Linked DNA regions of Prochlorococcus marinus str. GP2. The protein of the gene in region 2 interacts with the protein of the main gene of each other region in a pairwise test. Links are inferred from orthologs where the notes say so. Each region holds a gene or a part of one and is shown on either strand. Other genes may lie near its edges.

Region 1 (3,274 bases), on a different replicon or contig from region 2:
ATATTTAATTGAGTTTTCTTTATCAGGTTCGTAATTTAGTAAAGCACAAGGCTGACTGCTTTTTCCAAATCCTAATAAGTCAATTGCGTAGCAGTTAGAAAATTTACCTAGAAAATCTTGATTATGTCTCCAGTGGTTTTTTGATGCACCAAATCCATGAATCAATAGTATATTAATATTTTTTTTGATAGTAGATTTTTTTGATAAAGACCAAGAAATTTCCCAATTTTTCCATTTCCAAGTTTCAGATTTATTTAAAGACACTATGAATATGCTGTTAATTAAACTTTAATTCAAAAAAAAAATATTCGTTTTTAATAAATTATTCTTAGTTAAGAAAGAGGATTTACTTTATGAAAAAGAAAAAAGTCATATGTGTTGGAGAGGCCTTAATAGACAGGATCAGAAATAAGTCAAATCAAGGATTTAGAGATTTTTTGGGTGGCGCTCCTGCTAATGTTGCTTGTGCATTGAGAAAATTAAAAATAGATTCAACATTTATTGGACGTTTGGGTAGTGATGATTATGGAAAAAAATTTATTATGCAATTTAAAGAATTGGAAGTTAATTTAGATTTCTTGCAATTAGATAATAATTCATGTACTCGAGTGGTTAATGTAGATAGAGACCAATTTGGAGATCGTTTTTTTTCAGGCTTTGAAGAAAATTCTTACTCATGCTTTGCAGACGAAGTTCTAAGTAAGAAATCAATCGAAAAAGAAATTTTAAATTTGGAGAAATCTTTTCTAGAAACAAAATATTTGGTTACGGGAACTATCTTATTATCATCTCCAGCATCAAGAGAGACTATCTTTTTTCTGCTTGAACAGGCTAAAAAATTTGAAGTCAAAATAGTTATTGATTTGAATTGGAGAGAAGTCTTTTGGGATCATTCAAGTTTTTCATCAGAAATTAGTAAAGCCTCAAGATTTAAATTAATCAAAAAATTTTTAAATCATGCAAATGTTTTAAAACTTGCTAATGAAGAAGCAACTTTGTTTTTTGAGGATGAAAATCCCTTTCTAATATCTCAACAATTGTCCAATAGACCAGATGTAATAATAACTGATGGTAAAAATCCAGTTGCATGGTATATCAATGGATTGCAGGGAATTACAGAAACTCCTTCTTCACAAAAAATTGTCGATACAACTGGTGCAGGCGATGCTTTTCTAGCTGGCTTAATTTCAAAATTAATTACTTCTGGCTACCCTTCAAATGAACGAGAGATAGAAGATTGCATTAAGTTCGCAGGTGTTTGTGGATTATTAACTTGTCTTGGCGAGGGCGCCATCCAGCAACAGCCATATTATGAGAAAGTTAATAAATTTTTGGGATCTCTTATTTCGTAGTATCTTCCGTAATTTTCTGCATAACTAATTTCTATTTTCCAGAAATTTTCAATAACTGATTCTATTAATTCTGGCCATTCAATAACTAAAATTGCTTGGCTTTGAACTGCCTCTTCTTCTTCTGAAAAAAAAACTTCTTTTGCTGAAGAAACATCTTCTAACCTGTATAAATCAAGGTGAATGAGCGGAATTTTGCCGGAATTATAGTGATGAGATAAAGCAAATGTAGGACTTGTAATGTCCTCATAGATAGATAGTCCTTTGGCAATGCCTTGTACGAATGAAGTTTTCCCGGCCCCAATTGGACCTTGTAATAAAACTATTGATTGTGGATTTAATTTTTGTGAGAGTTTTTTTCCTAAATTTAAAGTCTCTTCTAAATTCTCAACAAACACAAAATTACACAAAAATCATTTATAGTTTAATAGATAAAGTATTCACTAGATATGGTTATTGCAAATTCAATTAAAACCTCCATTCCAAATTACGTAATTGCTGATATCTCTTTATCAGATTTTGGTCGTAAAGAAATTAAAATTGCCGAGACAGAAATGCCAGGATTAATGGCACTTAGAGATAAATACCAATCTGAAAAGCCATTAAAAGGTGCAAAAATAGCTGGAAGTCTCCATATGACTATCCAAACAGCAGTTCTAATAGAAACCCTTGTTGATCTAGGTGCAGAGGTGAAATGGGCTTCATGCAATATTTTTTCAACTCAAGATCATGCGGCTGCAGCTATCGCAGATAGAGGAATTTCTGTATATGCAAAAAAAGGTGAGAGTCTTGATGAATATTGGCAGTATACCCATTACATCCTTGACTGGGGTTCAGACTCTCCAAATATGATTCTTGATGATGGAGGAGACGCAACTGGCTTATTGATACTTGGTAGTAAAGCAGAAAAAGATTTGTCTGTTTTAGATAATCCTAGTAATGAAGAAGAAATTTCCTTATTCAATTCTATCAAGTCTAAGTTGGAAAATGATAGTGACTTCTATTCTAGAATCAAGAGTAACATCATTGGTGTTACTGAAGAAACTACAACTGGAGTTGCCAGACTTTATCAACTGCAAAAGCAAAATGCTTTACCTTTTCCCGCTATTAACGTTAATGATTCAGTAACTAAGAGCAAATTTGATAATTTATATGGCTGCCGAGAATCTCTAGTTGACAGTATAAAGCGTGCTACTGATGTAATGATTGCTGGGAAGGTAGCTTTAGTAATGGGTTTTGGAGATGTAGGTAAAGGTTCAGCCCAGTCTTTAAGAGGGCTTGGTGCAATTGTAAAAGTTGCTGAAATTGATCCAATTTGTGCTCTTCAAGCAGCAATGGAAGGTTTTAGCGTTGTTACCTTAGACGATGTTGTGGAAGATATAGATATATTTGTTACAGCAACTGGTAACTATCAGGTAATAACAAACGAAAATCTTTTAAAGATGAAAAATGAGGCCATAGTTTGTAATATCGGCCATTTCGATAATGAAATTGATGTGGCTTCATTGAAAAATTATCCATGGGAAAATATAAAGCCCCAGGTTGATCACATAACTTTACCGAGTGGCAATAAAATAATCCTTTTAGCTGAAGGTAGATTAGTAAATTTAGGTTGTGCAACTGGACATCCAAGTTTTGTAATGAGTAATTCTTTTACAAATCAAGTACTAGCTCAAATTGAACTTTTCAATAAGTCAGAACAATACGCTCAGGAAGTTTACGTTTTACCAAAACATTTAGATGAAATGGTAGCCAGATTACATCTTGATAAAATTGGTGCAAAATTAACAAAATTAACCAAGGAACAAGCTGATTATATTAATGTTTCTGTTGAAGGACCTTATAAACCAGAACTTTATAGATACTAAGTTTGAGTTTAATTTTTATAAATTTACTTACTTCAATTCCTGACTATATTAGTTTGG
Region 2 (3,275 bases):
TCTGAGACAGTATTTGTAATTGGACCAATTTGATCAAGAGAGCTAGCGAATGCTACTAGTCCCCATCTACTTACTCTGCCATAGGTAGGCTTAAGTCCAACAACTCCACAAAAAGAAGCCGGTTGTCTTATTGATCCTCCAGTATCAGAACCTATAGAAGCAGCACATAGTCCAGCAGCAACTGAAGCAGCACTGCCTCCTGAACTTCCACCTGGAACTCTATTAATATCCCAAGGATTTGAAGTAACACCAAATAAAGAAGTTTCTGTTGAACTACCCATTGCAAATTCATCCAAATTTGTTTTACCTAAACAAATCCCACCAGAAGACCATAATTTACTTGAGGCTGTTGATTCATAAGGTGCAACAAAATTTTGGAGCATTTTACTTGCACAAGTTGTTACAACACCTTTAGTACAAATATTATCCTTTATTGCTATTGGCAGGCCTGCTAAAGGAGGAAGTGATTCTTTCTTTTGAATTAATTTATCAATATTTTCAGCCTGCAATATTGCTTTATCTTTTGTAGTACAAATAAATGAATTGATTTCTTTATCTTTTGAATCTATTTTTGAAAAAATATCATTAACTAATTCCTTGACTGAAGCATTTTTATTATTAATTAACTTTCTTAAAGAATTAAAGTCCATTTCTTAATCTATATCTTATGTAAAAATTATCAAACAGTTAATGGTTCTTCTTTTTTGCAACGTATGAGAGTGTATTTAATATTAACAGAACCTTCATCGGAAAGATCTTTCAAAAAATGAGTGATGCTTTCTTTTAAGCTGCGTTTAGTAATAAATGGACCATACCAGTAAATGGTATTTGGTTGTTGTGTCTCAATTTTAGCCCACCAAGCTAATCCGAGTTTGTTTCCAAAATTTCTAATCAATTTTATTGATCTTTAGAGATCATTAATTCTTGTCAAATTCTATACAATTTTGTAGGGAAAATTCAATAAATTTTCATTAATTATTTAAATATATTGAAACAACCATATTTTAAAAGAATTTAATTACACTGATTTTTAGAAAAAAAGTTATTTACTTGTTAGATGAAAGAGAGATATTGCTGCTGCCACAGAGGCATTTAAACTTGTTGTTTTTCCTTTAAGAGGAATCTTTAATAGAAAATCACATTTTTTTTGGGTAAGCAAAGAAATACCTTTATCTTCAGCTCCGACTATTACAACCAAAGGAGTCTTTTCATGAAAATTTGAAATAGATAATTGACCATCACCTGATAATCCAATAACAAGAAATCCATTTTTTTTCATTTCATCCAATGCCCTATTTAAATTAACAACTCTACAAACTGGCAAGTGCTCTATAGCCCCTGCTGCAACCTTGGCAACTGTTCCTGTTAATCCAGCGGATCTTCTTTGAGGAATAATAATACCCTTACAATTAAATGCTTCTGCTGATCTTATAATTGCTCCAACATTGTGTGGATCGGTTATTCCGTCTAAGGCAAGAATAATAGGATTAGCAGATTTATTCTTAGATGAATTGATTAATTTTTCTAATGATACTGTTTTAGAACATGCCAACTGCAAGGCAATGCCTTGATGTGTAGCGCCTAAAGTCAATTGCGAAAGTCTGTTCCATGAAACCTCTTCAATCAAGACTCCTTTTGATTTAAGGTCTTTAAGTAAAATATAGAATTTTTCTGAAGAAAAAATTTCAGATGTGCACCAAATCCTATTAATTGCCCTTTTACTCACAAGTGTCTCAAAAACTGAATGTTTTCCCCATATCCAATCATCAAAATTTTTTTTATTCGCTTGTTCTTGATAAATATCTCGGGTATTTCTAGATACTTCTATATTAGATTTATTAAATGGTTTTCTTGTTTTAAATGATGAAAAGTTACTATTCTTTTTCTCACCTTCATCAAAATTCGCATTTCCTCTATTTTTAGAAACATTACTAAAAAATTGATTATTTTTAGATGTACTCGTATTTTTAGGAAAAAAATTAGAATTAAAACTTTTTTTGTTTTGTTTAATATTATTCTTAGAATTATTATTTTTAGATGAATTTTTCATGATTTCATATTTACTTCAAGATACTCAAAAAGAATTGATAGTCTTTTGGGATCTTTAAGAAATAGCCAACCAATGAGGGTTTCAAAACCAGTTGCCCTTGAGTATACGGCAGGATCCGTGGACTTTGGGCATCTTTTTGATTTGTTTCTAGCACGTCTAATTAAATCAATTTCATTGGCACTTAATAAATGTTCAATTTCTGCTAATGATTTTGATTGAGTATTAGCTTTTACCTCTTGTACAACTGATAAATGAAGATCTTTTGATTTCAAAGGAAAATGTACATACCTTAATCTTTGATGAAGTTCCCAAACTGAATCTCCAAGCCAAGCAAGTTGTATAACACCTATTTCTTCAGGAGATCCATATGGGTCTAAATTTTGAATCCAATAATTCAATTTTTCAAATAATTTAATGCATCTTCAAGACTAGATTTTAAATTAAGAAAGTCTCCCAAACGCACAAGTTTAATAGTTTGAGCTACTCTAGAATTACCAACAACTGAAAAACCTAATTTTAATTTTTTACATTCTTTAGCTGTCTGAACAAGAGCTCCAAGACCTGAAGAATCTAGAAAATCAATTTTTGTAAGGTCAATAACAAAGGGAAACTCATTTTTTAAATTATTAGTAACAAAAGTCTTAAATTGTTTTTCTGAAAAGGCATCTAGTTGGCCTTTAAAAGTAAAAACAATGATATTTGTTTTTATATCTAGGTTTCCTCTTAATGAAACCGTTAGCTTCTGGAAATCTTCTATGATTTAAACCTCCCGAAAATTAATATATCAAATGTAATTATCAAATCAAAATAAACCAATATGTCAACATCTATCTAACATTTGAGAAACAAATTTTTTAAATAAATAATCTGAATCATGCGGACCAGGTCCCGCTTCTGGATGATATTGGACACTAAATATTGGCTTATTAATGACCTCTAATCCTGCAACTGTAGTATCGTTAAGATTGTAGTGAGTTATTTTGACTATGTCCTTTGGAAGAGAATTAGGGTCAATTGCAAAACCATGATTCTGACTAGTTATCTCGATTTGATTATTCTGTCCACAAGGATGATTTAATCCACGATGTCCGAAAGGGAGTTTATAAGTTGAACCGCCTAATGCTAATCCAAATATTTGATGACCCAAACATATACCAAACATAGGTATTTCTCCATACTCAATAAGTGATTTTGCTAAATCTATACCTTCAGTAACAGATGAAGG

What was found.
Region 1: the proteins of rlmB (region 2) and tsaE interact in binary tests that used the Escherichia coli proteins (3 or more experiments, as listed by UniProt). The link is inferred for Prochlorococcus marinus str. GP2 from one-to-one orthologs.

What each region holds. Positions count from the first base shown.
Region 1 is NZ_JNAH01000008.1:343,534-346,807, reverse strand. The notes cover bases 29-2,965. They hold tsaE (tRNA (adenosine(37)-N6)-threonylcarbamoyltransferase complex ATPase subunit type 1 TsaE), read right to left. Parts: upstream 1,748-2,965; coding sequence 1,310-1,747; downstream 29-1,309. Other genes in these bases: ahcY (adenosylhomocysteinase), read left to right, coding at 1,799-2,965; EU91_RS00575 (carbohydrate kinase family protein), read left to right, coding at 354-1,352; EU91_RS00570 (alpha/beta fold hydrolase), read right to left, coding at 29-264. Also shown: more of EU91_RS00570, read right to left, coding at 1-28; more of ahcY, read left to right, coding at 2,966-3,217; EU91_RS00590 (DedA family protein), read left to right, coding at 3,220-3,274. UniProt on the Escherichia coli protein: Required for the formation of a threonylcarbamoyl group on adenosine at position 37 (t(6)A37) in tRNAs that read codons beginning with adenine.
Region 2 is NZ_JNAH01000004.1:160,128-163,402, reverse strand. The notes cover bases 47-2,984. They hold rlmB (23S rRNA (guanosine(2251)-2'-O)-methyltransferase RlmB), read right to left. Parts: upstream 2,051-2,984; coding sequence 1,043-2,050; downstream 47-1,042. Other genes in these bases: carA (glutamine-hydrolyzing carbamoyl-phosphate synthase small subunit), read right to left, coding at 2,871-2,984; EU91_RS09035 (STAS domain-containing protein), read right to left, coding at 2,445-2,744; EU91_RS04480 (Mini-ribonuclease 3), read right to left, coding at 2,047-2,448; EU91_RS0108565 (DUF1816 domain-containing protein), read right to left, coding at 680-895; gatA (Asp-tRNA(Asn)/Glu-tRNA(Gln) amidotransferase subunit GatA), read right to left, coding at 47-650. In the rest of the region: more of gatA, read right to left, coding at 1-46; more of carA, read right to left, coding at 2,985-3,275. UniProt on the Escherichia coli protein: Specifically methylates the ribose of guanosine 2251 in 23S rRNA.